DNA from 4 places in the Ensifer sp. EB106-05-01-XG146 genome. Region 4 is predicted to be linked to each of the others. Evidence: predicted binding sites of a transcription regulator. Region 4 holds the regulator's gene; each other region holds the start of a gene.
What was found. Region 4 encodes PhoB, which activates phosphate uptake and scavenging genes when phosphate is short. Its sites were predicted from a motif close to TGTCATNNANCTGTCAT; they were not measured.
Positions count from the first base shown of each region.

Region 1 (7,433 bases), 1.5 Mb from region 4:
GCGAGATCGACCGAAGACTGCATTTCACGCTTCTGGACGGTCAGGTAGCCGTAGTCGATCGCAAGGGCCATGGACGTGATCACCAACGGCATGGCCAGGGCGGCCGAGATACCGATATTGCCGCTACGGGCTCGGGCGAGGGAGCGCATGGGTTTCCACAGCATATCAGACCCCTCCGATGCGGATGGTTGCGAAGCGCTCGATCTGTTCGCTCGGCATGGCGAATGTGAACAGGTTGAAGATCGGCAGGTCGCCGGCGTCGTATTTGATCCGGACGGTGAACTGGTTTGCGTTGTTGGCGTCGTCCCTGACGGTGACGGTCATGCGCGACGACTTGATGAAGGCCTGATCCATCGTCGTGCGACGGATATAGTCGGTCGCGAGCCGTTCACGCTCGGTTTGGGAGAGGCCGGCGATGGCTGTGCGGGCGGCATCGGCAGCAATCTGCTGAATGGAATGGGCGGCACTGAGATAGACGCCATAGGCGATCAGGGTCAGCACGCACATGAAGAAGAGTGGTGCTATTATTGCAAATTCGATCGCAGCGGCCCCGTCCCGGCCGCCTAACAGGCGCTTGAAGTTGGACATTGCAGCATCTCCGCGTACCCACGTTGCTGTATTTCTCGAATGTCCCTGCACCCATAACGTGATCCTCAAATATTAATTTTTTCATACTCCGATAAGTTGTTGAATCCCAATGCATTTCGCAAATGTTGCAAAATGTGTATTCACAGTTGAATTAGTATTTATGAAAATTAGCTAGTTTTCGCCCTGTCGCGGCGGCTGCGCGCCCGCGTCCGGGCGCCGAATCCGCGCGAGGGCAGGCTTGCGTATCGCCAGCGCATCGTCCCGGTTCGGCCGGGGGCCGGTCACTCCTGTCCGGGGGGCGTGCGATAGCGTTCGAGCTGCCGGTTGAGCGTCGCCAGGTCCGCGCGCAATTCGGAGATCTCGCGCAGCAACACGTCGTCGACCTTGTGATGCAGTGCGATCAGTTCGACTTCCGACTTGAGATTGACTTCGTAATCCTTCGAGGCAGCGAAGCGGTCGCGCTCCGCCTGGCGGTTCTGCGACATCATGATGACCGGAGCCTGCAGCGCGGCGAGCATCGAAAGCATCAGGTTGAGGAAGATATAAGGGTAGGGATCGAAGGCGCCGGTGGCGAGCAGAATGGTGTTCAGCAAAACCCAGAAGACGAGAAAGCCGCAGAAGCCAATGATGAAGCTCCAGGAGCCGCCGACGCGGGCGATGTTGTCTGCGAGCCTGTCGCCGAAGGAGAGCCGTGCCGTGAAGGCGGCATGTGAATCGGTGGCGAGCGTGCGTCGGTCCCGGGCATGGGTAAGAATGCGGCGCTCGATCTCTCCGAGCTCGCTGAGCGGCTTGCCGAAAAGCTGTTTCGATATGTCATTGAAGTGCGGCATGGCGATCTCCGGAGTTGGCCGGAGACAATCTAGCGCGTCAGCGCCGCAAGGAAATCACGCGGTACGCGAAAATGCCGCAAGGACCGGAGCGGTTGCTGGCCGCTCCGGTCTTCGATCAGTGGGTTTCGACGCTGGCGAAGAGATCAGCGTGTGACTTGAAGAACCGGTCGGTCGAGAAGCGGTCGCCGAACATCATGTCGTGTTGCAGGAAGCGGTAGTCACGCAGGAGTGCCGGCACCTTCGGCTGGCGCGACCACTCGGCGACTTCCTTGCCATTCTTGCGGATCAGCATGTAGCGGTCGACGACGCGGTACTGGTCATACACCTTGCCGAGGAAGCCGGTGTAGTAGGGATGCTCGTAACCGGACTGCTTGAGGATCTGGTAGGAGAGGAAGGCCGGGCTGATGGTGCCGACGTTCTTCTTCGGGCCAGTCTTGTTCGACCAGACGACGAGCGGCGTTTCATGCTGCGCCTTCATCTGCTCCTTCGAACCTTTGCGCTCCGCCGTCACACCCTTCATGAAACCGGTGCTGGTATAGACGGTGTTAAGCGGCGGCAGATGGTCGCCAAAGAGCACGATAACCGTTTCGCGATCGCGGTTCTTGGCCCAGTCCATCAGCTTCTTCAGGCTGTCGTCAGCCTCCTTGATGCCCTGCGCGTAGGTGGCAAGAACCTGGCGGTCGGCCTCGGGCAGATCGCCTTCGACCTTGATGGTGTTGTTGGCGTAGCGGTTGGCCTCATAGGGGCCATGGCCCTGGAGTGTGACGGCGAAGAAGAAGAACGGGTCGTCCATCGCGTCGGCTTGGCGGATGATCTCGTTGGTCAGCGAGTCGTCCGAGGCGAAGATGCCGCGCTTCTGCATCGGTGGCATGTTCTCTTCCGACTTGAACATGTCGAAACCGAAGGCCTTGTAGACGGCGGTGCGGTTCCAGAACCAGCTCTGGAACGGATGGATGGCGCGCGAGACGTAGCCTTCGCCACGGAAGAAAGTGGCAAGCGACGGGATCGGATTGCGGATGTACTGCTGGTACGGGATGCTGCCATAGGGCAGGAACGCGTTGGAGAAGCCGGTCAGCGCCTCGAACTCGACGTTGGCGGTCATGCCGCCGAACTCCGGCGAGAAGACGTTGCCCGACTGCATTTCACGGATCGTCGGCATCGGGTCGGGCGACAGCTTGACGTTCGGCAGGCGGGTCGGATCCCAGAAGGATTCGCTCATCAGCACGATGACGTCGGGCTTGCCGCGGTGCGAGGTGCCGGCGGGAAGCGGCTTCACCGGAATGCGGTCGATCGCGTCGGCCATGTAGCCGGCGGGCGCGCTGACATTGGCCATCGGCAGGTTGATCGCAAAGGCGAGCGCAAAGCCGTTGTGCTTATAGTTCTCGGTCTGGTCCCACATGATCGGGATGACCTTCAGGCGATCACGGATCCAGGAAAACTGGTTGTAATCCATGATGTTCCAGAAGGCGACGAGCAGCGGCAGCGCGAAGGCGAGGCGGGCGACACGCTCGCGGGTCGTCAGCTTCGGGAAGGTCCGCCAGGCAAAGCGCAACAGGAGGGCGATGGCGACGACGGTGGCAACCAGGCCGACGGCGATGCCGAGCGCCGTCCACGGACGGTCCTTTACCAGCACGGGCATCAGCTCCATGATCTGGCGGCCGAACAGGAAGTCGGTCGGATAGAGCGGATCGGACAGGAACACCTGCTTCTGCTGGCAGATGACGGCCGGCAGAAGTGCCAGCGGCGCGATCACCACGGCGGACTTGTGCTCGCGGCCGAAAATACCGTCGACAGCGAGCAGAATGAGAAAGAATATGCCGATGGTCGTCAGCGCCGGGCGCGTCGGGTCGAGGACGTAGGAAAGGGTGTCGGTCAGCGACTGACGGACGATCAGTTCAACGGCGAAGACAAGGGCAGTTGCAACGAACAGGGAGAACAGGGCGCTGCGCGTGGAAGCGAGCGTCTTGGCGTGCCGTGCGGCGAAGCCGGGTCGGTCGGCATAGACACGTGAGCCTCGCGCGACAGCGGAATCGATACTGGCCAACATATTCTCCAATTTCATAAATGCGTCGTGTAACTGTCATACGCCCGTCATTTTGAACAGGGGATGAATGGTTTCTTAACGGGAATGGAGGGTGGCTTTTCGTGGCGTGAAGCCGCACGAACGGCCCAGTATAAGGACCGGGAAAAACAGAAGTTTTGGGTTTTTTTCGCGTGGCTGCGATTGGCTGTGGGTATTTTTCCGCAGATTGCGCTAAAGAACATTGCGAAAGTCAGATGCAATCGTTCAGGACAGACCGACAGGCCCGCTCATGACCGCCCATAAAAACGCCCCCTCGCTCCTTCGTATCGCCGTTGCCCAGCTCAATCCGACCGTGGGCGACATCGCCGGAAACCTGGCCAAGGCGCGTGAGGCGCGCGCCGATGCGGCGCGACAGGGCGCCGATCTCCTGCTTTTGACGGAGCTGTTCATTTCGGGCTATCCGCCGGAAGACCTTGTTCTGAAGCCGGCCTTTCTCAAGGCCTGCCTCCAGGCCGTCGAAAAGCTGGCCGCCGAGACGGCCGATGGCGGCCCGGGCGTCATCATCGGCTTCCCGCGCCTGTCGAAGACCGGCCGACATAACGCCGTGGCAGTACTCGACGATGGCAAGGTGATCGCGATCCGCGACAAGGTCGATCTGCCGAACTACGGCGAGTTCGACGAGAAGCGCGTCTTCGATCCGGGCGAGATGCCGGGACCGGTCAATTTCCGCGGTGTGCGCATCGGCATTCCGATCTGCGAGGACATCTGGGGCGATCTCGGCGTCTGCGAGACGCTGGCCGAAAGCGGTGCTGAAATCCTGCTGTCGCCGAATGGTTCGCCCTATTATCGCGGCAAGGTCGACGTGCGCCATCAGGTCGTGCTGAAGCAGGTGATCGAGACGGGCCTACCGATGATCTATGCCAACCAGCTCGGCGGCCAGGACGAACTGGTCTTCGACGGCGCCAGCTTCGCCTTCAACACCGACAAGTCGCTCGCCTTCCAGATGAGCCAGTTCGAAGAGGCGATCTCGATCGTGGAGTGGAAGAAGGGCGAGAGCGGCTGGCATTGCGAGCACGGCCTGAAGTCGCGCCTGCCGGAGCGGGAGGAGGCGGATTACCGCGCATGCATGCTCGGCTTCCGCGACTATGTGAACAAGAACGGCTTCAAGAATGTCGTGCTTGGCCTCTCCGGCGGTATCGATTCCGCCATTTGCGCAGCGCTCGCCGTCGATGCGCTCGGCGAGGAGCGGGTGCGCACGGTCATGCTGCCCTACCGCTACACCTCGCACGAATCGCTGAAGGACGCCAAGGAATGCGCCGAGGCCCTCGGCTGCCGTTACGACATCGTGCCGATCTCCGAGCCGGTCGAAGGGTTCCTCAGCGCACTCTCCGATACGTTCGAAGGCACGGAATCCGGCATCACCGAGGAGAACCTGCAGAGCCGCACCCGCGGCACGATCCTGATGGCGATCTCCAACAAGTTCGGCTCGATGGTGGTGACGACGGGCAACAAGTCGGAGATGTCGGTCGGCTATGCCACGCTCTATGGCGACATGAACGGCGGCTTCAACCCGATCAAGGACCTCTACAAGATGCAGGTCTATGCCATCTCGAGCTGGCGCAATACCACGGTTCCTCCGGGCGCGCTTGGTCCTTCCGGCATCGTCATTCCGCAGAACATTATCGACAAGGCGCCTTCGGCCGAGCTTCGTCCCAACCAGACGGACCAGGATTCGCTGCCGCCCTATCCGGTGCTCGACGACATTCTCGAATGCCTGGTGGAAAAGGAAATGGGGACGGACGAGATCGTCGCCCGCGGCCATGACGAGGTGACCGTTCACCGGGTCGAGCATCTGCTCTACATCGCCGAATACAAGCGCCGGCAATCGGCGCCGGGCGTCAAGATCACCAAGAAGAACTTCGGACGCGACCGCCGCTACCCGATCACCAACCGCTTCCGCGACCGGGGCTAGGCGATGGATATCCTCTCCGAAGAGACGGACGGCCGACAGGGCCGTGCAGATTTTACGGACGAGGAAATCCGGCTCCTGCGACTGTGGTCGGCAAGCGACGTTTCCGCCGGCCGGCAGCTTTCGGCGCAGATCGGCTATTTCGCGACGCCTGCGGTCTTTGGGGTCTATGGCCTTGCGACCGGAAGCCTCACCGTCGTCGGCGTTGCCTTCATCTGCATCCTGCTCCTGCTGGCCTGGGGTCTGGTCACCACCTGGCGGGACCGACGCGATTCCGTTCTGATGCAATCGGTCTGTTCCAAGGTTCTGGCGACTCTGCCGGCGGGTGAAGACAAGAAATAGCGGCCTCGTCCGGGAGAGAAGAGCATGCGCAGTTCCGTCGAAATCCATGACATCGCAACAGGTGAAACGCGGGTTGTCTGGCAGACGGACCGGCTGGTCGAGGCACCGAACTGGTCGCGGGACGGCTCACATCTGATCATCAACGGTGACGGCAGGCTCTATCGGCTTGGCCTTGATGGTTCCGAACCGGTGGAGATCGATACCGGTTTTGCGACGCTCTGCAACAACGACCACGGCCTCTCCCCGGATGGCACGACGATCGCGATCAGCGACAAGACCGAGTTCGGGAAATCGGCGATCTACCTGCTGCCGGCCGAAGGCGGCACGCCGCGGCTCGTCACCCGCAACCTGCCTTCCTATTGGCACGGCTGGTCGCCCGACGGGAACACGGTGACCTATTGCGGCATCCGCGACCAGGTCTTCGACATCTATACGATCTCCGTCGACGGCGGCGAGGAGCGGCGGCTCACCCATGGGGAGGGCCGCAACGACGGGCCCGATTGGTCGGCAGACGGCGAATGGATCTATTTCAACTCGAGCCGTACCGGCCAGATGCAGATCTGGCGGATCCGCCCGGACGGTAGCGACGTCACGCGCATCACCGACAGCCCCTATGGCGACTGGTTTCCGCATCCGTCGCCTGACGGTAAGCATCTGCTCGTGCTTTCCTATGACGGCGACGTCTTCGATCATCCGAGGGATCTCGATGTCCGGTTGAGGCTGATGGACCTGGACGGCGGCAATGCCCGCATCCTGTTCGAGCTCTTCGGCGGGCAGGGAACGATCAACGTTCCCAACTGGGCGCCTACGGGCGATCGTTTCGCCTTCGTCCGCTACGAACGGGAAAGCTGACCGCGCTGGACAAGTATATCGAGGCCATGCTAGCGATGAGGTCGTTCGCAGGGCGCATCCGATCCGCGGGAAGGGCAAGGCCCACCTGTTTCACTGAACTTGGTTGCCACACCTCTTTTCAGTCTGTGGGCGCGGATACCGGACGTGAATGAAAGGAGGTCTTTCATGATCACGCGCGATCTTTCCGCGAACATTACCCTCGATACGATCCGCAAGCAGGCCAAGGCCTTTTTGAAGGCCGTCAAGGCTGGCGATGCCAGCGCAAGACAGCGGGCGCTTCCCTATTTCTCCGAACCGACCGCAATGGGCCTTCAGGATGCCCAGCTGGTGCTTGCCCGCGAATTCGGCTTTGCCAGCTGGACACGGCTGAAGCGGCATCTGGAGAAAGCCGAGACCGGCACGCCGTCGACCGAACAGGTCGCAAACCGCTTTCTCGCTCTGGCGACAGTCTCCTATTTCGGCGACGTCGCTGCCGATCCCGAGCGGTTCGCTCAGGCACTCGACCTTCTCAAGGACCATCCTGAGATTGCCGGGGACAACATTCACGTGGCCGCTGCGCTCGGCGACGCCGCGGCGATCGACCGCTTTCTCGATCGCGACCCGAAACTCGCAGAGAAGCGCGGCGGTCCGTTCGACTGGGAGCCGTTGCTCTACGCCGCATATGCCCGCGTTCCCGGCAGCTCGTCGCTGCCGGCGGGCGCCCGCCTGATTGCGCGCGGGGCCGATCCGAACGTCTACTGGCTCGACGACGGCCAGTATCGTTTCACGGCTTTGACCGGCGTCTTCGGCGAGGGCGAGGCGGGACCGGAGCGGCAGCCACCGCACCCGG
Region 1 is NZ_JBYTDX010000001.1:1,714,211-1,721,643, reverse strand. It holds gene AC3WVQ_RS08455 (TadG family pilus assembly protein) at 1-164, opposite strand, end outside; gene AC3WVQ_RS08450 (TadE/TadG family type IV pilus assembly protein) at 166-588, opposite strand; gene AC3WVQ_RS08445 (DUF1003 domain-containing protein) at 870-1,418, opposite strand; gene AC3WVQ_RS08440 (LTA synthase family protein) at 1,534-3,462, opposite strand; gene AC3WVQ_RS08435 (NAD+ synthase) at 3,731-5,413, shown strand; gene AC3WVQ_RS08430 (hypothetical protein) at 5,417-5,752, shown strand; gene AC3WVQ_RS08425 (TolB family protein) at 5,777-6,604, shown strand; gene AC3WVQ_RS08420 (ankyrin repeat domain-containing protein) at 6,770-7,433, shown strand, end outside.
Region 1: a site for PhoB is predicted at 3,497-3,513, ahead of AC3WVQ_RS08440 (LTA synthase family protein). Genes of this name have one in related genera too.

Region 2 (7,433 bases), 3.4 Mb from region 4:
CCTTCTCGGCAACGCCCGTGTCCGGATCGCCGGCACGATCACGCGCGAGCCGGATGCGCTTTCCGACGGCTTCGGCTTCGCGCCCCGCCTGATGGTCTCGGACGAAGCCCTGGCGGCGACGGGACTGGTGCAGACCGGAAGCCTCGTCGAGCACACATACAAGGTGAAGCTCGCCGATCCGGCAGGGGTTGCGGCCGTTCGCACCGAGGCGGAGAAAAGCCAGCCGGCAGCCGGCTGGTCGATCCGCACCAGCGGCAACGCAGCACCGGCGCTGACGGCCAACATCACGCGTTTCTCGCAGTTCCTGACGCTTGTCGGCCTGACGGCGCTCATCGTCGGCGGCGTCGGCGTCGCCAATGCGGTGCGCGCCTATCTCGATGCCAAGCGCAGCGTGATCGCGACCTTCAAATGCCTGGGCGCGCCCGCTGCGTTGGTGGCGATGATCTATCTCGCACAGATCCTGATGATCGCCTTGATCGGCATCGTTATCGGGCTCGCGCTCGGAGCTCTGATCCCCTTTGTCGCGGCGCAGTTTTTGGCCGACCTGTTGCCGATTTCGACCGCCTTCCATCTCTATCCGGGCGCGCTCGGGCTTGCCGCCCTGTTCGGCGTGCTGACGGCGCTGACCTTCGCCATCCTGCCGCTCGGACGGGCGCGCGCCATTCCTGCGACCGCACTCTTCCGCCAGCAGGGTTTCGATCCCTCGGGTTTTCCGGCCTGGCCCTATCTGCTCGGCGCCGTCGCGTGTCTTGCCGCGCTCGCCGGCCTGGCGATCTTTACGGCTTACGACCGCTATATTTCGCTCGTCTTCCTCGGCGCGATTGCCTTCGCCTTCATCGTGCTCAGGGCCGTTGCGCTCGCGATCGCCTGGCTCGCGCGCCGCAGCCCGCGGGTCAATTCGCCGGCTCTCAGACTGGCGATCGGCAACATTCACCGTCCGGGTGCGCTGACCTCCTCGGTGGTGCTGTCGCTTGGGCTCGGTCTGGCGCTTCTGGTGACGCTGGCGCTGATCGACGGCAATCTGCGCCGCGAACTCACCGGAAGCATGGCGGAGCGAGCGCCGAATTTCTTCTTCGTCGATATCCAGGGCAGCGAGATTGAAGGTTTCCGCTCGGTGCTGAACCAGGCGATCCCGAAGGGCAAGGTCATCGAGGTGCCGATGCTGCGCGGCCGCATCACCGCCTTCAACGGTGAGGACGTGAACAGCCGCAACGTGCCGCCTGCAGGCCAATGGGTGCTGCGCGGCGACCGCGGTATCACCTACGCCAAGAACAAGCCGGAGAATTCGACGCTGTCCGAAGGTGCCTGGTGGCCGGCCGACTACAGCGGCGAACCCCTGGTTTCCTTCTCGTCCGAGGAGGCCGGCGAACTCGGCCTGAAGATCGGCGATACGGTCACCGTCAATGTGCTCGGCCGCAACATCACCGCCAAGATTGCCAACTTCCGCAATGTCGAGTGGGAATCGCTGTCGATCAACTTCGTCATGGTGTTCTCGCCGAACACCTTTGCCGGCGCGCCGCATGCCTGGCTGGCGACTGTGATCGATCCGTCGGCGACGCCGGAAGAGGAGGCGGCGGTCCTGAAGGCCGTCACCAATGCCTATCCGACGATCACCAGCGTACGGGTGAAGGACGCTCTCGACATTGTGAATGGGCTGCTCGGTCAGCTGGCAACGGCGATCCGGGCGGCCGCGGCCGTGGCGCTCGTCGCCTCCGTGCTGGTGCTGGCCGGCGCGCTTGCGGCCGGCAACCGGGCGCGCGTCCATGATGCGGTGGTCCTGAAGACGCTGGGGGCAACGCGGGTGACGCTGATCAAGGCGTTCAGCTACGAATACGCGATCCTCGGTCTTGCAACCGCAGTTTTTGCGCTGTTTGCCGGCGGTATCGCCGCCTGGTTCGTCGTCAACCGCATCATGACGCTGCCGTCGAGCTTCCTGCCCGACGTGGCGATCGTGACGGTTGTGGCAGCGCTGGTGATGACGGTCGGCATCGGACTTGCCGGTACATGGCGCATTCTCGGGCAGAAGGCGGCGCCGGTCCTGCGCGAACTTTGACCGGGCCGAGTTAACCGTAAATCCCTATTGCGCCGGTCTGAATCGGTCCAGTGCAACGGAATCCGGGAGTGCCGGGTCTTGTGTGCAGCGGGTTTCGGCATCATATTTGTCCACAGGCATGCTGGAGCTCCGCAGCGGCGCCTGGGCGTGGAAGCTCATCTTCCAGGGCGATATTCGCCGCCCGACACCGTAACTTCCACCGGAGCTTGAATGAGGAAACAATGGCTGATCTGAGAAATTACCAAACCCGAATGTCGCCCGCCGGCGCTCAGGCGGGTGCCGTGATTGACGAAGGCCTTCGCGCATACATGCTGAAGGTCTACAACCTGATGGCGCTTGGTCTGGCGATCACTGGCGTCGCGGCCTACCTGGCCTTCCAAATGGCGTTTTCGGATGGCCAGCTGACTGCCTTCGGTGCTGCGATCTATACGAGCCCGCTGAAGTGGGTGGTGATGCTGGCGCCGCTGGCGCTCGTGTTCTTCATGAGCTTCCGCATCAATAGCATGAGCGTTTCTGCCGCGCAGACGACGTTCTGGATCTATGCGGCCCTGATGGGCCTGTCGCTGTCGTCGATCTTCCTGATCTACACCGGCCAGAGCATCGTTCAGACGTTCTTCGTGACGGCCGCCTCGTTCGGCGCCCTGTCGCTTTACGGCTACACCACGAAGAAGGACCTGTCCGGCATGGGCTCGTTCCTGATCATGGGTCTGTTCGGCGTCATCATCGCGTCGATCGTCAACATCTTCCTCGCCTCTTCGGCGCTCGCCTTCGCGATCAGCGTGATCGGCGTGCTGATCTTCGCTGGCCTCACCGCCTACGACACGCAGAAGATCAAGGAAATGTACTACGAAGCCGATGACAGCGCCGTTGCCGGCCGCAAGGCGATCATGGGCGCGCTGACGCTCTACCTCGACTTCATCAACCTGTTCATGTTCCTGCTCCAGTTCATGGGCAACCGGAACAACTAAGTCTGAACAGCACACGGAAAAGGCGGCTTCGGCCGCCTTTTTTGTTTGCTGAAGCAGCTTGAAAGCGTCCGGACTCCGTGGGAGTGAAAGGACGACGAAACCTTGGGATCAAAGTCTTTAGCCATGTCCCTGACCCTGCGCGACGCCACCCTGGCCGATCTTCCCGTCATCACCGAGATCTATCGCGAATCCGTGTTGCACGGGGTTGCGACCTACGAGATCAACCCGCCATCCGAAAAGGAGATGCGGGCGCGGTTCGAAACGATCATCGGCAGCGGCTACCCGTACATGGTTGCGGTAGACGCGGGCGGGACGATCATCGGCTATGCCTACGCATCCGGCTTCCGCACGCGCACGGCCTATCGCTTCCTGGTCGAGGATTCCATCTACCTGGCGCCGGAAGCGCGCGGCAAGGGTGCCGGCAAGGCGCTGCTGGTCGAACTCGTCCGGCGTTGCACGGAACTCGGCTTCCGCCAGATGGTCGCGGTGATCGGCGGTGCCCATCCGGCCTCGATCGCCGTGCACCGGTCGCTCGGCTTCGAACTCCAGGGCACGATGAAAGCGACCGGCTTCAAGCATGGCCGCTGGCTCGACACGACGATCATGCAGCTCGCGCTCGGCGAGGGCCAGGCGACCGACCCGCCGGAAGACGTCTATCCGGACACCCTCTACCAGTGACCATCGCTTGCTGAAGAATGTCAGTCGGCGAAGCGCCTCGCAGCGCGCCGTAGGCAGGTCGTGCCGTTGCTGCCCGTGACGTCGGCGTGCGTCTCCTGATGGCACCCTTTCCCGCTGGTCAGGTTTCCACCAGCCTCAGCACCTTGTCGAATACCTTGAGCACCTGGGCGAGCTCGTGACCGCGCTTCAGGATCGTGCCGTGAATGTTCAGCACGCTATAGGCGCCCTGTTTCGCGGCCAGTTTCGGGTTCTTCTCGATCCGGTAGAGCGGCATTTCGCCCGAACGCTTGAACACTGAGAAGACCGCGCGGTCCCTCAGGTGGTCGATCGCGTAGTCCCGCCACTCGCCTTCGCCGACCATACGGCCGTAGACCCACAGGATCTGATCCAATTCGCGACGATGGAAAGTGATGGGGGGAGCGTTCTTGGCGTTCTTGTATTCGTGTAGATCGATGACCACTTCGGAAGTGGTCTCGCGCTGATGGCGCGCCTCGCCTTGCGGCAAATCCGGCTCATCGGTCATCGGCAATCCGGCCTTCTGTTGTGACAGAACGATTACAGTGTGCCTGACACGAGCCGAAAAGCAAGCTGGAAGCCATGGGACGATGAGGTCATTTCTTGCCTCTGCCCCATTTCAGTCAAACCGGCGCCCCAATTCATCGCAAAACTCGCGGGCGCTGACGGACAGAGTCGTTGCCACCGTATGTCCGGTCAGATCGTCATGCTGCGGGAGTTCACCGAACGCAGTTATGGCCGGTTCGGTCCGGTAACTTCGAACCCTCAGCCCCAGCCCCTCGATGCTGCCGGGCCGAACCAACCCCTTGCGCTTCGCCGTCCCTACAATTTGCCCTGAGGGCCGGCGAGCACGGCCGCAGCGCCGATGATGGCACCCGGCGTTTCCTTGTCCTTCATCGATTGCAGCAGGATCGCGCAGCCGCTGTTTCCCGGGCGCTCGGTCAGCACCGTCGCCGGCAGCGTGAAGGACGCGGGCTGGCCGTCCCACATGCCGATCGTCTGTATGTCACGCACCGCATGCCAATAGGGGACTTCCTTGCCGCGGTTCTCCCCCTTCTCCATCTTCACGATCTTGGCGCGGTCGAAATAGACGACGACGACGTTGGCCTTGCCGATGCCGCTACCGATGGTGATCTGGATTTCTTCGCCGAGGATCTTGGCGCCGACGGGAACGGCAAGCCCTTTGCCTTCCGCCTTCATCGTTTCCAGCCGCGTCTTGATTGCCTGCAGATTGCCGCCGTTCAAGTGGTCGCGGCCATTCAGGATCGCCTGGGGCGTGTAGACGCCGTTGCGCCCGAGCATGCGCGCATAGGCATATTGCCGCTCGGTGTTTTCCTTCGATGCCAGCGTGTCGGCCCAGCCGAGATAGTTCCAGTAGTCGACGTGATAGGCGAGCGCCACCACATCGCCCTCGTCGACCAGCGACTTCAGCGCCGCATCCGCCGGCGGACAGGACGAACAGCCCTGGCTGGTGAACAGTTCGACAACGCCCTTGACCGCCTGTTTCTCCTGCGCCCCGGCAGGGGCACCGGCGGCTGCGAGCAGCCCGAAAGCCAGTGCAACAGGGCGAATGAAAGAACGGTCTGCGGATGTCATGGCGTCACTTCGTTACCGGCCGTCGGCCTACTCCTTGTGGGGGAGTTCACTACATACGACGCCCCTGCATCAACGGGAAGTCACGTTGGAGTGAGGTGGCAAGTGAGCGCGACCCGGCACCGGATCGTCGGCAGGTGCACCTCAAAGAAAGAGCCGGGGCGCCTTTCGGCGTCCCGGCTCCGGAGCCTCGTATGCGCTCGCGCGATTAGGCGGCGAGGTCGCGCAGAACCGTCTGCAGGATGCCACCGTTGTTGACGTAGGTCACTTCATCCAGCGTATCGATACGGCAGACGAGCGGCACATCTTTCACGCTGCCGTCGCCGTAGGTTACCTTGGCAACGCGCTTTTCGCGCGGCTGGACATTGGCGAGGTTTTCGATCGTGACGATCTCATCGCCCTTGAGGCCAAGCGATTCCCAGGTCGTGCCTTCCTCGAAGACGAAGGGAATGACACCCATGCCGACGAGGTTCGAGCGGTGGATACGCTCGAAGGACTGCGCGATGACGGCCTTGACGCCGAGCAGGTTGGTGCCCTTGGCAGCCCAGTCGCGCGACGAACCGTTGCCGTATTCGACGCCGGCGAAGATGACGAGCGGAACGCCCTCTTCCTTGTACTGCATGGCGGCGTCGTAAATCGACATCTCTTCCTTGGACGGATAGTGGATGGTGTAGCCACCTTCCTTGCCGTTCGGGCCGAGCATGTGGTTGCGGATGCGGATGTTGGCAAACGTGCCGCGCATCATCACCTCATGGTTGCCACGACGCGTGCCGTACTGGTTGAAGTCGGCAACGCCGACGCCGTGACCGATGAGGTAGGCACCGGCCGGCGAGGCCGCCTTGATCGAACCGGCCGGCGAGATGTGGTCGGTGGTGATCTTGTCGCCGAAGAGACCAAGCACGCGGGCGCCCTTGATGTCGGAGATGCCCGAACCGGACTTGCCCATGCCGACGAAGTAGGGCGGGTTCTGCACGTAGGTCGAACCGTCGTCCCAGGCATAGGTCTGGCCCGGAGGAACCTGAACGGCCTGCCAGTTTTCGTCGCCCTTGAACACGTCGGCGTACTTGGTCGCGTAAAGTTCGCGGGTGACGTACTTGAAGATGAACTCCTGGATTTCCTTGGAGGTCGGCCAGATGTCCTTGAGGAAGACCGGCTTGCCGTCCTGGTCTTCGCCGAGCGGCTCGTTGGTCAGGTCCTTCTGGACGGAACCTGCAAGCGCGTAGGCGACGACGAGCGGCGGCGAAGCGAGGTAGTTCGCCTGGACGTCCGGCGAGATGCGGCCTTCGAAGTTACGGTTGCCCGAAAGAACGCCGGCGGCGATCAGGCCCTTGTCGTTGATCGTCTTCGAGATCGGCGCCGGCAGCGGGCCGGAGTTGCCGATGCAGGTCGTGCAGCCGAAGCCGACGAGGTTGAAGCCGAGCGCGTCGAGGTCCTTCTGCAGGCCGGACTTGGCGAGGTATTCGCCGACGACCTGCGATCCCGGTGCGAGCGAGGTCTTGACCCACGGCTTGGACTTCAGGCCCTTGGCGACCGCGTTGCGGGCGAGCAGGCCGGCAGCGATCAGGACCGACGGGTTGGAGGTGTTGGTGCAGGACGTGATCGCAGCGATGGCAACGTCGCCATGGCCGAGATCGAAATCGGTACCTTCGACGGCATAGCGGTTCGAAAGCTGGCCCGGCTTCTTGTAGTCGCCTTCAAGCGAGGTTGCGAAGCCCGATGCGATGCTTTCGAGCGGGATGCGGCCTTCCGGACGCTTCGGGCCAGCCATGGCCGGAACGACGTCGCCGAGGTCGAGTTCGAGCGTGTCGGTGAAGACGAGCTCGGAACCGTCACCGTCACGCCACATGCCCTGAGCCTTGGAATAGGCTTCGACGAGAGCGATGCGCTGCTCTTCACGGCCGGACATGGTGAGGTAGTTGATGGTTTCGCTGTCGACCGGGAAGAAGCCGCAGGTGGCACCGTATTCCGGACCCATGTTGCCGATGGTGGCGCGGTCGGCGAGCGTCATGTTGTCGAGGCCCGGGCCGAAGAATTCGACGAACTTCGAGACAACGCCCTTCTTGCGCAGCATCTGCACGACCATAAGCACGAGGTCGGTCGCGGTGACGCCTTCCTTGAGCTTGCCG
Region 2 is NZ_JBYTDX010000001.1:3,557,761-3,565,193, reverse strand. It holds gene AC3WVQ_RS17665 (ABC transporter permease) at 1-2,053, shown strand, start outside; gene AC3WVQ_RS17660 (Bax inhibitor-1/YccA family protein) at 2,275-3,021, shown strand; gene AC3WVQ_RS17655 (GNAT family N-acetyltransferase) at 3,145-3,699, shown strand; gene AC3WVQ_RS17650 (DUF2794 domain-containing protein) at 3,818-4,222, opposite strand; gene AC3WVQ_RS17645 (DUF1223 domain-containing protein) at 4,537-5,310, opposite strand; gene acnA (aconitate hydratase AcnA) at 5,516-7,433, opposite strand, start outside.
Region 2: a site for PhoB is predicted at 4,243-4,259, ahead of AC3WVQ_RS17650 (DUF2794 domain-containing protein). Genes of this name have one in related genera too.

Region 3 (7,433 bases), 3.5 Mb from region 4:
ATGAGATTGGCGACGTTGCGCACGACGAAGAGTTCGCCCGGGCCGCTGTCGAAGATCGTTTCCGGCGCAGCACGCGAGTCGCAACAGGCAATCACCATCGTCTTCGGCTTTTGACCGGTTTCCGCCAGCGCCTTGTAGCGTTTCTGCTGCTCGCTGAAGCGACCGTTCATGAAGTTGTGGTAGCCGTTCAGAAGATAGTCCGGAAAACGCTGCTGCTGCTTGTCCATCGATTGCTCCGCTCGTGCTTCAAGGCGGCATGGCCGGCTTTCGCCCACCTGCGCCTCCGTCATGAAAATGATCGCGATCTAAAATTCAATCCACGATGCCATAGGGGTGGCGGTCCGTGAACAGCTTCTTCACTTGCGCCGCATCTGATTCGGATGAACCAGTCGGCGCATCTGCACCATCGCCATTGGCGTCGATAGGCTCGACGCGTCCTGCTCGATGGTCAGTTCATCCGCGCCGCGCTTGACGCTCCGCGCGATGATCTCAAATACGCTCGCAGTCGCCATCTGCAAGGCACGTTCCTCTGAAAGTCCTTCAAGGATCCGGGCGAGAAACACCGCCGCCAACAGGTCGCCCGTACCATTCGGCGGGTTTTCGACCAAACGATGTTCGGCAAGCAGGGCGTGGTTGCCCGAGAGAAAGAGATTACCGGTCCCGCCGCTCATCATCGGCACGGCAGACGTCACCAAGACGCGGGCCGGACCGAGGCCGAGCGCTGCGTCAAGGATCGCCGTGTTCGTCTCCAACGTCGCCCCGGCAAGCCAGGCAAGCTCGTAACGGTTCGGGGTCGCGAGATTTGCAAGCGGCAGCAACCGGTCGCGAATGGCAACCGCCGTGGTTTCCGGCACATAGAGACCGCCAGCATCGCCGATCACGGGGTCGCAGGCGTAGATCAGTTTGGGATTGCGCTCCTTCAGCGCCGTCACCAGCCGGGCCACGCTTTCGGCCTGTCCGGCCGAGCCTAGGTAGCCCGAAAGCACGGCGCGCACCTCTCCGGCCCAGGGTGCTGCCATGAGGTCATCGATCACCGACCCGAAATCCTGATCGGAAATGGTGACCCGCGTCGAGCGGCCGTGGCCCGGGTGCCAGGGGAGGATGACGGTCGGGAGGGCCCAGACTGGATGCCCCAGAGTTTCGAGCGCGAAGACCACGGCCCTGTTGCCCACCTTGCCGCGCACGACATGGCTCGAGATGACGATGACGGCGCCGGGCAGGGAAGGCATTTCGGGCATCGACCAGTCCAATCCTACGATCTCGAAACTCTGTTCACCCGACTGTCACCCCCCTGTCAACAGCCGATGTCAGATAGGCTCCGGAGAAGCCTCTGGCGTTTTCGTGCTTTTTCTTCGATTTTCGAGCAATTTTCGCGAAATTACCTTCGATTTAAATGGATTTAAGCTGTTTTCACGTGAAATTCTCCGATTTTGGGCTCGATTTTGCCGAAATCAGCGTAAAAAGCGGTCGCCATTAGCCATGGTTCTGATAGGGTTTGGCCTATCATGAATGGGAGAGACTTCATGGGCGTGAAATACAATCCGAAGCGGGACAGACACATCGACGCAGCGAAGGCGGCCGCCATCAAACTGGGCGTCGAGGCGCTGGCGCCGGAGATCCTCTTCGGTGGGGCCAGCAACGATGACCTCGATCTCTATTCGGCGGACATGCTGGCGCTGACGGCCGCCCATGCCTATCAGGAACTCGCCCGCTGGGATGGCGGCAAGCCGCAGGTTTCCGTCGAAACCGTCGCCGGTGTAGCACCTGGCGGCACCGAGGTGTCGATCATCGCGGTCACCGAACGCAACATGCCGTTCCTCTATGATTCGGTCATGGGGGAAATCACCAGCACCCACCGTGACATTCACCTCGCGATCCACCCCATCCTGGTCAAGGAACCGGGCAAGCCGGCAAAGCTCTTCGATCCCGAAGAGGAAAGCGATCCGTCGCACCGCGTCAGCCACATCCAGATCCATCTGACGAAGCTCGCGCCGGTCGAGGCCGAACAGCTCAGCAACCGCATTCGCGACGTGCTGGAGCAGGTGCACCAGGCTGTGCACGACTGGCCAGCGATGACCGCGCTGCTCGATCATGCGATGCAGGAGCTGGAGGCCTATAACGCCTCGCGCAAGAAGAGCGACCGCGACGAGGCGCTTGCCTTCCTCCGCTGGTTGCGTGACAACAACTTCACCTTCCTCGGCATGCGCGAATACACCTATTCCGGTAAGGGCGGAAAGGCGATGGTCGAGCGCGGCAAGGGCAGGGGCCTCGGCATGCTCTCCAATCCCGATGTGCGCGTGCTGCGCCAGGGCAAGGACGCGGTGCTGACTACGCCTGAAATTCTCGCCTTCCTCGAAAGCCCGGATTTCCTGATCGTCACCAAGGCCAACGTCAAATCGGTCGTCCATCGCCGCGCCTATATGGATTATATCGGTGTCAAGCGCTTCGACGCCGACGGCAATGTCGCCGGAGAACTGCGCATCGTCGGCCTCTTCACCTCCTCGGCCTATACCCGCCAGGCGGCCGAGATCCCGCTTTTGCGCCACAAGATCGAAAAGATCGTCGATCACTTCGGCTACGATCCGCAGAGCCATTCCGGGAAGATGCTCGACAACACGCTCGAATCCTATCCGCGCGACGATCTCTTCCAGATCGATGTCGGCCTGCTCGCCGCTTTCTGCGAACAGATCAACGAACTCGGCGACCGGCCGCGCATCCGAGTACTGCCACGCATCGACCATTTCGACCGCTTCGTCTCGGTCATCGTCTTCGTGCCGCGCGAACAGTACGATTCGGATGTGCGCGAAAAGATCGGCGACTACTTGAAGACGGTCTATGACGGTCGCGTCTCCGCCTACTACCCGGCCTTCCCGGAAGGGGGCCTTGCCCGCGTCCACTTCATCATCGGCCGCTCCGCCGGCAAGACGCCGCGCATTCCGCAGGCCAAGCTCGAAGAAGCCGTTCGCGGCATCGTCACCCGCTGGATCGACCGGTTCGACCTGCTTGCCCGCAAGGACGGCATCGAGCTCGATGTCGACAATGCCTACCAGTCGTTCTTCACGCCGGCTGAAGCCTATGCCGATCTGGCCGACATCGCCGCCTGCAAGGGCCCGGATCCGATCCGCATCGAGTTCTACCACTATCCGCGCGCCGTCTCGCGGCCGGACACCGCCGAGCTCAAGATCTTCCACGCCAGCGAACCCGTGTCGCTGTCGCGCCGCGTACCTTTGCTTGAAAACCTCGGCTTCCGGGTCATCAGCGAACAGACCTACGACATCGGCGTCAATGCCCACGGCGAAGAGAAGCGCAAGGTCGTGCTGCACGACATGGAGCTGATCCATCGTGATGGCCTTGCGCTGAACCTCGAAAAATCCGGCCCGGCGCTGGAAGAGGCGTTCCTGGCCGCCTGGAACGGCGCGATCGAGGACGACAACTTCAACCGGCTGATCCTGCTTGCGGGCCTCAACGCCCGCGAGGTGACGGTGCTGCGCGCCTATGCCCGCTATCTGCGACAGGCCGGCATCACCTACTCTCAGGGCTATATCGCCGACACGCTGAACAAGTATCCGGCGATTGCCGCCGATATCTTCAAGCTGTTCGTGACCCGGATGGATCCGCAACTCGAGGAAAAGCCGCGCGCCAAGAAGTGCAACGCGCTGCTGTCGGCGATCGAGGACGCGCTCTCGGCCGTGCCGAGCCTCGACGAGGACCGGATTTTGCGACGCTACGTCAACGCGATCGAAGCGACGCTCCGGACCAACTACTTCCAGCATGACGCCGACGGCAAGCCGCGCGCGGTACTCGCCTTCAAGCTGGACCCGAAGCAGCTCGACGGTCTGCCGGAACCGCATCCGTTCCGCGAAATCTTCGTCTACGGCACCGAGGTCGAAGGCGTGCACCTGCGCTTCGGCAAGGTCGCCCGCGGCGGCCTTCGCTGGTCGGACCGCGCCCAGGACTACCGCACGGAAGTGCTCGGTCTGGTGAAGGCGCAGCAGGTCAAGAACGCCGTTATCGTGCCCGTCGGCGCCAAGGGCGGCTTCTATCCGAAGCTGCTTCCGGCGGGCGGCACCCGCGACGAAATCTTCAAGGCCGGCACCGAAGCTTACAAGACCTTCATCCGCACGCTGCTGTCGGTCACCGACAACATCGTCGGCCAGGATGTCGTACCGCCGGCCGACACGCAGCGCCATGACGGCGACGACCCTTACTTCGTCGTTGCTGCCGACAAGGGCACCGCGACCTTCTCCGACACGGCCAACGGCCTTGCACAGGAAGCGGGCTTCTGGCTCGACGACGCCTTCGCATCGGGCGGTTCCGCCGGCTACGACCACAAGAAGATGGGCATCACCGCCCGCGGCGCCTGGGAGACCGTCAAGCGGCACTTCCGTGAGATGGACACCGACATCCAGACGACGCCCTTCACCGTTGCTGGCGTTGGCGACATGTCGGGCGACGTCTTCGGCAACGGCATGCTTCTGTCCGAGAAGATCCGCCTCATCGCAGCCTTCGATCATCGCGATATCTTCATCGATCCGAATCCGGATATCGATGGGTCCTTTGCCGAGCGCAAGCGCATGTTCGACCTGCCGCGTTCGAGCTGGCAGGACTATGACCGCAAGACGCTTTCGAACGGCGCGATGATCATCTCGCGTGCCGAGAAGTCGGTGACGTTGACGCCTGAGGCGATGGCCGCCATCGGCCTCGACAAGCAGAAGGCAACGCCCTTCGAGATCATGAACGCGATCCTGAAGAGCCAGGTCGACCTGCTCTGGTTCGGCGGTATCGGCACCTATGTGCGCGGCAGCAACGAAACGGACGCCGAAGTTGGCGATCGCGCCAACGACGCCATTCGCGTGGCAGCCGAAGAGGTCCGCGCCCGCGTCATCGGCGAGGGCGCCAACCTCGGCGTCACCCAGAAGGGCCGCATCGGCTTCGGCCTCAATGGCGGCCGCTGCAACTCGGATGCCATCGACAATTCGGCGGGCGTCAACTCCTCCGACGTCGAGGTCAACATCAAGATCGCGCTGGCTTCCGCCATGCGCGATGGTCGCCTGACCCGTCCGAAGCGCAACACGCTGCTCGCCTCGATGACCGAGGAAGTGGGCCACCTAGTGCTGCGCAACAACTACGAGCAGTCGCTGGCGATCTCTCTGACCGCCATGCAAGGGCTCGGCAACCGCACGACGCTCGGCCGGCTCATGACCCGGCTGGAGGCCGACGGCCATCTCAACCGCAAGGTCGAGACGCTGCCGACCGACCAGGCCATGACCGAGCGTTACCAGGCGGGCAAGCCATTGACCCGCCCGGAGATCGGCGTGCTGCTCTCCTACTCCAAGCTCGTTCTCTTCGATGAGCTGATTGCGAGCGAGCTGCCCGACGATCCGTACTTCACGGCGACGCTCGAGCGTTACTTCCCGGGCAAGATGCGCAAGGCCTATGCCGGCGATATCCACGGTCACCGCCTGCGCCGCGAAATCATCGCGACGATCCTCGCCAACGAGGTCATCAACCGCGGTGGTCCGGCCTTTGTCTCGACCCTGACGGACGCCACCGGCTTCCTCTCGGCCGACGTCGTCAAGGCGGCGGTGCTGGCGCTCGACGGCTTCGACCTGCCGCGGATCTATGATGAGATCGACGCGCTCGACAACAAGATCGGCGGCGGCCTGCAGAACATCCTCTACCAGGAAGTCGGCCGCATCTTCACGCTCGTCACCGAGCGGGCGCTGCGCACCCATGCGGCGACCGGCTCGGTCTCCGAGGCCGTATCGCGCCTCGGCGACGGCCTGCAGAAGCTGCGTGCGACCATGCGCACTGCAGTGTCCGGCGAGAGCGCCGAAGAAGCCCGGTTGAAGACGGCAGCCTTCGTCGAGGGTGGCGTTCCCGCCAAGCTCGCCGAGGAAATCTCGGAACTGGCGCTGATGACGCTGGTGCCCGAGATCATGCAGATTGCCGCAGAAACCGGCGAGACGCTGAGCCGCACGGCGCAAGGTTATTTCGCCGTCACCGACACGCTTCGCATCAACCGTCTGCTGGCGGCATCCGATCGCGTTCCGGCAACCGAGCAGTTCGAGGCCATGGCTCTGTCACGCGCTGTATCCGATATTGCGGCGGCACGCCGGGATATCACCGCGGCAGCCCTGCGCGAGCAGAAGAAGGAGCGCAGCCCGGTTGCGGCCTGGGAAGAAAGCGAGCGCGTCCGTGTCGCCCAGGCGACTGGCCAGCTGCGCCTTCTGACCGAGAAGGGTGAAACGACGCTTGCCAAGATCACCGTCGCTGCAGGTCTCCTCAACGACCTGGCACGCGGAAGGGCCAAGTAACGGTACCAAAGAGGATGCGGGCAGTTTTTTCGCCCGCGTCCGGTTCCAGACCTTTTGGAATCGGTTCAATTGAAGATAGGCTGCGCCGCGCGTTCGAGGGGACGCGTGGCGCAGTCGTTTCGGGAGGGGACTTTGCAGATTTCGGCCGGGGGGACTGAAGACCAGCCACGCACGTCCCGTGCGGGCATCGGCGGCTGGATGCTGTTCGACTGGGCCGCGCAGCCCTTCTTCACCGTCATCACGACCTTCATCTTCGGCCCCTATTTCGTATCGCGGCTGACGGAGGACCATGCGGTCGGCCAGGCGATGTGGGGCTACACGCTCACGGTTTCGGGCATCATCATCGCGGTTCTTTCGCCGGTGCTCGGCTCGATCGCCGACGCCACCGGGCCGCGCAAACCCTGGATCGCCTTCTTCGCCGTCATCAAGATCGCATCGCTGGCTATGCTCTGGTTCGCAGCCCCCGGCTCGCCGATCCTCTATCCGGCGATCTTCATGATCCTCGCGACGGTCGCGGCCGAGTTCTCGATCGTCTTCAACGATTCGATGATGCCCCGTCTGGTGCCGGAGAAGGACGTGGGGCGCATTTCCAACATCGCCTGGGGGCTCGGCTATCTCGGCGGCATGATCGTGCTGGTCGCCGTCGTGGCCTTGCTTGCCGGAAGTCCTGAGACCGGCAAGACGGCGCTTGGCATCGACCCTCTGTTCGGCCTGGATCCGGCAAAGGGGGAGGATGCACGCATCACCGGCCCGATCTCCGCCGTCTGGTACCTCGTCTTTATCCTGCCGATGTTCCTGTTCACGCCCGATGCCACCAAGGCGGCAATGTCGCTCGGCAAGGCAACCGTCACTGGCCTCAGGGAGCTCAAGGGCACGCTCGTCGAGCTTCGGGAAAGGCGTGGGATCCTGCGCTTCCTGATCGCGCGCATGGTCTTCCAGGACGGCGTCAATGGTCTGCTGGCACTCGGCGGCACCTTCGCGGCCGCGATGTTCGCCTGGCAGACCCTGGAGCTCGGCGTCTACGGCATCATTCTCAACGTCGTCGCGATCGGCGGCTGCCTCTGCGCCAGCTGGCTGGATGCGCACCTTGGCTCCAAGGTGATCGTCACCGCCAGC
Region 3 is NZ_JBYTDX010000001.1:3,669,552-3,676,984, forward strand. It holds gene AC3WVQ_RS18095 (carbonic anhydrase) at 1-227, opposite strand, end outside; gene pdxY (pyridoxal kinase PdxY) at 357-1,238, opposite strand; gene AC3WVQ_RS18105 (NAD-glutamate dehydrogenase) at 1,524-6,317, shown strand; gene AC3WVQ_RS18110 (MFS transporter) at 6,450-7,433, shown strand, end outside.
Region 3: a site for PhoB is predicted at 1,282-1,298, ahead of AC3WVQ_RS18105 (NAD-glutamate dehydrogenase). Genes of this name have one in related genera too.

Region 4 (7,433 bases):
CAATGAGGCGGAGCGCGCCTTCGTCGAGCGCACCTCCGGCGCAATCATCATTCTTCTCATCTTCCTGGTCGTCATGAACCTTGGAGCCATTCTGTTGCGACGTCGCTTTGAGCGCCGCTGGTAGTGAGGTAATTACTATGAACATCATGTCAGAAGCAGCAGTCGAGAAGGCTCTGGATCAGAAAATGAACACCGTGCCCTACAAGATGATCGGCAAGGATGTGTCGGTCTATTACGGCGAGAAGCGTGCGCTTTTCGACGTCAACCTCAACATCCGCGAGAACACGGTCACGGCGCTGATCGGTCCTTCGGGTTGCGGCAAGTCGACCTTCCTGCGCACGCTGAACCGCATGAACGACACGATCGAGAACTGCCGCGTCACCGGCAAGATCACGCTCGACGAGGACGACATCTACGACCCGACGATCGACGTCGTCGAACTGCGCGCCCGCGTCGGCATGGTCTTCCAGAAGCCGAACCCGTTCCCGAAGTCGATCTACGACAACGTCGCCTACGGCCCGCGGATTCACGGACTTGCCCGCACCAAGGCCGACTTTGACGAGGTGGTCGAGACCAGCCTGCAGAAGGCCGGTCTGTGGAACGAGGTAAAGGATCGTCTGCAGGAGCCCGGCACCGGCCTTTCCGGTGGTCAGCAGCAGCGTCTCTGCATCGCGCGTGCCGTCGCCGTCAGCCCGGAAGTCATCCTCATGGACGAGCCGTGCTCGGCTCTCGATCCGATCGCGACCGCCAAGGTCGAAGAGCTCATCCACGAGCTGCGCACGAACTTCACGATCGTCATCGTGACCCACTCGATGCAGCAGGCCGCCCGCGTTTCGCAGCGCACCGCCATGTTCCACCTCGGCAATCTCGTCGAGGAGAACGACACCGACAAGATGTTCACCAATCCGGATGACCAGCGCACCCAGGATTACATCATGGGCCGCTTCGGCTGAGGCCGCATAAGGCTGCAACAGTAACTGCAAAGCGCCCGTAAGGATCGACGATCATGTCCATGCATATCATGTCCGCCTATGACGAAGAACTGAAGTACCTGACGCGCCGCATCTCGGAGATGGGCGGCCTCGCCGAACAGATGGTCGCCGAGTCCGTTCGCGCGCTGGTCAACTCCGACCTGGCTCTCGCACAGAAGGTGATCTCGGACGACACCGTCCTCGACGACGCCGAGCGCCAGATCGGTGAGAAGGCGATCGTCACGATCGCCAAGCGTCAGCCGGTCGCCGCCGACCTGCGTGAGATCATGGGGTCGATCCGCATCGCCTCCGATCTGGAACGCGTCGGCGACCTTGGCAAGAACACCGCCAAGCGCGTGATCGCGGTCGCCGGCTCCGGCATTCCGCGCAAGCTCGCCCGTGGCCTCGAGCATCTGGCAGAGCTCGCTCTCGTCCAGCTCAAGGAAGTGCTCGACGTCTACGCCTCGCGCTCGCCGGAAAAGGCCAACAGCATCCGCGAGCGTGACGAGGAGATCGACGCGATCTACACCTCGCTGTTCCGCGAGCTCTTGACCTACATGATGGAAGATCCGCGCAACATCACGCCCTGCACGCATCTTCTGTTCTGCGCCAAGAACATCGAGCGCATCGGCGACCACGCGACCAATATCGCTGAGACGATCTATTACATGGCGACGGGTGCTCAGCCGGAAGGCGAGCGTCCGAAGGATGACACTACGTCGACGCTGGGCTCGGTCAACGACTGAGCGCCAAGCGCGCCGTAAGCATGCATGCCCTTTGAAATCTGATCCGGTCGCGGCTTCGGTCGCGGCCCCGAATTCCTGTATCTGAAGCATGCGGTTTTCGCCCCGCCTTTGAAAACGGCGGATGTGCTCCAGATTTAGAGTGTCTGAGCGCCGGCCGGGCCGATGAGCCCAAAGGCCGCCCGCGGTAAGGAGACGTTACCTGATGTTGCCAAAAATCGCCGTAGTCGAAGACGAAGAGGCGCTGAGCGTTCTGCTGCGTTACAATCTGGAAGCCGAGGGCTTCGACGTCGATACGATCCTGCGGGGCGACGAGGCGGAGATCCGGCTTCAGGAGCGGCTGCCCGACCTGCTTATCCTCGACTGGATGCTGCCCGGTGTTTCCGGCATTGAACTTTGCCGTCGGCTGCGCCAGCGTCCGGAGACCGAACGTCTGCCGATCATCATGCTGACGGCGCGCGGCGAGGAAAGCGAGCGCGTCCGGGGTCTGGCGACGGGTGCCGACGACTACGTGGTCAAGCCCTTCTCGACGCCGGAGCTGATGGCGCGCGTCAAGGCGATGCTGCGCCGGGCAAAGCCCGAGGTGCTGTCGACGCTGCTTCGCTGCGGCGACATCGAACTCGACCGCGAGACCCACCGCGTTCATCGCCGCAGCCGCGAAGTGCGCCTCGGCCCCACCGAGTTCCGTCTTCTGGAGTTCCTCATGTCCTCGCCGGGCCGCGTCTTCTCTCGCTCGCAGCTTCTGGATGGCGTCTGGGGGCATGACATCTATGTCGACGAGCGCACCGTCGACGTGCATGTCGGTCGTCTGCGCAAGGCTCTGAACTTCTCGAACATGCCCGACGTCATCCGCACCGTTCGCGGCGCCGGCTATTCGCTCGAAAGCTGAGCGGTCTGAAAGTCGCCAAGAAAAAAAGGGGCCGATCGGCCCCTTTTTTATTGATGCCGTCCAGCTTCTCAGCGGGCCCTGCGGCGCTCCCCCGACGGCTGGTAGGCCAGCCGCGCATGGAAGGTGCAGTAAGGCGAGGCTTCCGGGGAATCGTTGCCGCAGAAGTGAAACTCTTCCTTCAGCGGGTCGCCGATCGGCCACTTGCAGGTGCGCTCGGTGAGCTGGGTCAGCTCGAGGCGGCGCGACATCGGCACGACAACGTCGGTGCGGGTGCTGAAATCCTGCTCGGCAACGAGATCGACTTCGATTTCTTCCTTGAGAACGACAGCGCCGGCCGCGCGTGCAACCGGGCGGGTCGAAACGCGCGAAGCGTAGTTCGGTGCGCGCGGTGCCGAAGTCGGGCGCTTCGGACGGGCTGCTGTCGTGGTGCTGCCGCCGGCCTTGGCGCGACCTGGCAGGCTCAGGCGGTGAACCTTGCCGATGACAGCGTTACGGCTGACGCCGCCGAGCTGCGCCGCGATCTGGCTTGCGCTCAGGCCCTCGGACCAAAGCTTCTTCAGTTTCTCCACCCGCTCGTCAGTCCAGTTCATTTCTGCACTCTCCGTTCTCAGCGTTGGGGATGGCAGAATCCCTCACCGCACCCCGGCTAAACCCCGGGGTTGCAAACGCGATAACTCTTTTGGTGACTAGGTCCGCCGCATGCGTCTAGTAATTGAATGTTAACGTACTGACCGCTGGACTCTGTGGCAAGAGTCCCGGGAATCAGGCCGAATCGATTTCGTAGTTTTCCCCAACTTGCTCGGCCAGCGTTGCATTTTTGCAAGCCCTCCCGGACGATTTTTCTGCTGCCAGGAATCGACCCTTCATGTTGCGCTGCAAGGCTTGGTTTTGTTGACATTGCAGCGCGAAATGGGAATAGTGCCTGCGCCGCCGAAAGGCGGCATTTTTGATTTTTATCGGCCCGCGTGAGGCGCGGGATCGATGTCGATCTGGAGTGAAGGAGAGCCTCGCATGACTGCAACCACGCCGCTTTACGATACCTACATGCGCGCGCCGTTGCGTTTCGAGCGAGGAGAGGGCGCCTGGCTGATCGCTGAAGACGGCACGCGTTATCTCGATTTCGGTGCCGGCGTTGCCGTGAACTCGCTCGGCCACGCGCACCCGCACCTGGTCGAGGCGCTGAAGGCGCAGGCCGACAAGGTCTGGCACCTGTCCAACCTTTATGAAATTGCGGGCCAGGAAAGCCTCGGCCGCCGGCTGACGGCAGTGACCTTTGCCGACAAGGTCTTCTTCACCAATTCGGGCGCGGAAGCGCTGGAATGCGCCATCAAGACGGCACGGCGTTACCACTTCTCCAAGGGCCACCCGGAGAAGTTCCACGTCATCACCTTCGAAGGCGCCTTCCACGGCCGCACGATCGCGACGATCGCCGCCGGTGGTCAGCAGAAATACATCGAAGGTTTCGGGCCGAAGGCGCCGGGCTTCTACCAGGTTCCGTTCGGCGACATCGCCGCGGTCAAGAATGCGATCACCGAGGAAACCGCAGCGATCCTGATCGAGCCGATCCAGGGCGAGGGCGGCATCCGTCCGGCGACCAAGGAATTCATGCAGGAACTGCGCGCGCTTTGCGACGAGTTCGGCCTGCTCTTGATCCTCGACGAGGTCCAGACCGGCGTCGGCCGTACCGGCAAGCTGTTTGCCCATGAATGGGCGGATATCCGTCCGGATATCATGGCGGTCGCCAAGGGTATCGGCGGTGGCTTCCCGTTCGGCGCCTGCCTCGCGACTGAGGAAGCCGCATCTGGTATGGTGGCGGGCACGCATGGCTCCACATATGGCGGCAACCCGCTGGCCATGGCCGTCGGCAACGCCGTGCTCGACGTCGTTCTGGCCGACGGATTCCTGACGCATGTGCGCGATGTCGCGCTGGTCTTCCGCCAGGGCCTTGCGTCGCTCAAGGACCGTTTCCCTGATGTCATCGAGGACATCCGCGGCGACGGTTTGATGCTGGGCATCAAGGTGAAGGGCCCTTCGGCCGATCTGCTGAAGGAAATCCGCGCCGAAAAGCTCCTGGCCGTGCCGGCGGGCGAAAATGTGCTGCGTCTGCTGCCGCCGCTGACCGTGACGGCGGAAGAGGCGCGCGAGGGGCTCGCACGTATCGAACGCGCCGCCGAGGCGGTTCGCAAGGCAAGCGGCAACGCCGCGGCCTGAAGGTAGCGACCCAGGGACGACTAAGGCGTTAGAATGACCTTCGTGCGGGCACGTGGATAGCGTGCCGCACCAGGGACCGATTTTTCAGACAGGAACCGAGTACGATGGCAGGCACCAGACATTTTCTCGATCTTTCGGCCATGACGGCCGCCGACCTCCGGACGATCATCGACGATGCGCGCGTCCGAAAGGCGGCGACCAAGGCCGGAACTGCCGAGAAGCCGCTCGCCGGCAAGATGCTGGCGATGATCTTCGAAAAGCCCTCCACCCGCACCCGCGTTTCCTTCGATGTCGGCATGCGCCAGCTCGGCGGCGAAACCCTGTTTCTGTCGGGCACCGAAATGCAGCTCGGCCGCGCCGAGACGATCGGCGACACGGCCAAGGTGCTCTCGCGTTACGTCGACGCCATCATGATCCGCACCACCGACCATCGCCGCCTTCTGGAACTGGCCGAGCATGCGACGGTCCCGGTCATCAACGGCCTGACCGACGATACGCACCCCTGCCAGATCATGGCCGATATCCTGACCTTCGAGGAGCATCGCGGTCCGGTAAAGGGCAAGACGATTGCCTGGACCGGCGACGGCAATAACGTGCTGCATTCGCTGATCGAAGGTTCTGCCCGCTTCGGATACCGCATGAACATGGCCGTGCCGCTCGGTTCCGAGCCGCAGGACAAGTTCCTGAACTGGGCGCGCAACAATGGCGGCGAGGTCCTTTTGTGTCATGACGCCGAACAGGCCGTCGCCGACGCCAATTGCGTCGTGACCGACACCTGGATCTCGATGAACCAGGAACATCGCGCCCGCGGGCACAACGTCTTCCAGCCCTACCAGGTCAATGAAGCGCTGATGAAGCGTGCGGCCTCCGATGCGCTGTTCATGCACTGCCTGCCGGCGCACCGCGGCGAAGAGGTCACCGACGAGGTCATCGACGGCCCGCAGTCGGTGGTCTTCGACGAGGCGGAAAACCGGCTGCACGCACAGAAGTCGGTCATTGCCTGGTGCATGGGGCTCGTCTGAGCCGGCTGCCCGGTCGCGCGCGACGGCGAAGAGGCTTCAGTGCGCTCCGCCGAGCGTGCGCCATATAGGGGCGTGTTCACCGCACTTGACATTGTCCACGTGCGACACGATTTAGGCGGCATACGGGCGCTCCTGAAAGTAGTGAGCGCGCAACCGTCGAGGTGGTGCGTTGCTATGGCGGCGGCACATACCTGGTGGACAATCCGTTTATCGCGGGATCAACTGAGACAGCGAGCACGTTGCGCGGGGATAGCAATATCTCTGGTGCAGCTTGGTGGCTGAAGGCAAGGAGCAAGACATGACTGACATGACGCCAGGGCTTGGTGAGTTCGACTTTGCCGGTGACGATCACGTCGTGCCTTTCCAGGTGGAAGGCCTCGACGTGCGCGGCCGCGCCGTGCAGCTCGGCCCCATGCTGGACGCAATCCTCGAGCGCCACAACTATCCGCTTCCGGTCGCGCGTCTGGTTGCTGAAACCGTTGTACTCACCGTGTTGCTCGGGACCTCGCTGAAGTTTGAAGGCAAGCTGATCGTCCAGACTCAGGGCGATGGCCCTGTCGATCTGGTGGTCGCTGATTTCTCGACGCCGGATCGCGTGCGCGCCTATGCCCGCTACGATCAGGAAGCGCTTGCCGCTGCCGAAAAGGACGGCCGGACCCTTTCGCACGAGCTGCTCGGAAAGGGCGTGCTCGCCTTCACCATCGACCAGGGCGCCCATACCCAGCGTTACCAGGGGATCGTTGCGCTCGACGGAGCGACGCTGGAAGAAATCGCCGGCGTCTATTTCCGACAGTCGGAGCAGATCCCGACCAAGGTGCGCCTTGGCGTGGCCGAGCTTCTCGATCGCGACGAAAACGGCAAGCCGCGCCATCGCTGGCGCGCCGGCGGCATGGTCGCCCAGTTCCTGCCGGAAGCGCCGGAACGCATGCGCCAGCCCGACCTTTCCGGCGGTGATGGTGATGATGGTGAAAGCGCGTTCGGTGACGACGATCTCTGGGCCGAAGCCAAGGTGATGGTCGAAACGATCGACATGGACGAGTTGACCGATCCGATGGTCGGAACCGAGCGGCTGCTCTATCGCCTGTTCCACGAGCGCGGCGTCCGCGTCTACGAACCGCAGGCGGTCTACGACCGCTGCAGCTGCTCGCGCGAGAAGCTTCAGTCGGTGTTGTCCAACCTGAGCACGGACGACCTCGAAAGCACCATCGACGATGGCGAAGTCAAGGTGACCTGCGAGTTCTGCTCGACGACCTATCGCTTCGAAGCAAGCGAGGTGCGCCCGCAGTAGCGGGCGCTTCCGGCCGACTGGCCGCGATTTAGAGCGACGCTAGTCCGAAGGACGCGCTTCAGTTCAGGGTGCGCACGAGCCCGGGTGAATCGAGCGAGAAGGCGGGGATGGCAACGTTGAAGGTCTCTCCGCCTTCCGATTCCATGCTGTAGTGGCCGAACATGACGCCTGAGGGCGTATCCAGAGGGCATCCGGACGAATACTCATAGGTATCGCCGGGATTGAGCAGCGGCTGCTCGCCGATGACGCCCGGACCGCTGACCTCGTCGACTTGCCCGTTCTCATCGGTAATGTGCCAGTAGCGCGTCA
Region 4 is NZ_JBYTDX010000001.1:174,713-182,145, forward strand. It holds gene pstA (phosphate ABC transporter permease PstA) at 1-124, shown strand, start outside; gene pstB (phosphate ABC transporter ATP-binding protein PstB) at 138-953, shown strand; gene phoU (phosphate signaling complex protein PhoU) at 1,004-1,717, shown strand; gene phoB (phosphate regulon transcriptional regulator PhoB) at 1,920-2,603, shown strand; gene AC3WVQ_RS00820 (GcrA family cell cycle regulator) at 2,672-3,193, opposite strand; gene AC3WVQ_RS00825 (aspartate aminotransferase family protein) at 3,615-4,814, shown strand; gene argF (ornithine carbamoyltransferase) at 4,919-5,836, shown strand; gene AC3WVQ_RS00835 (Hsp33 family molecular chaperone) at 6,135-7,124, shown strand; gene apaG (Co2+/Mg2+ efflux protein ApaG) at 7,183-7,433, opposite strand, start outside.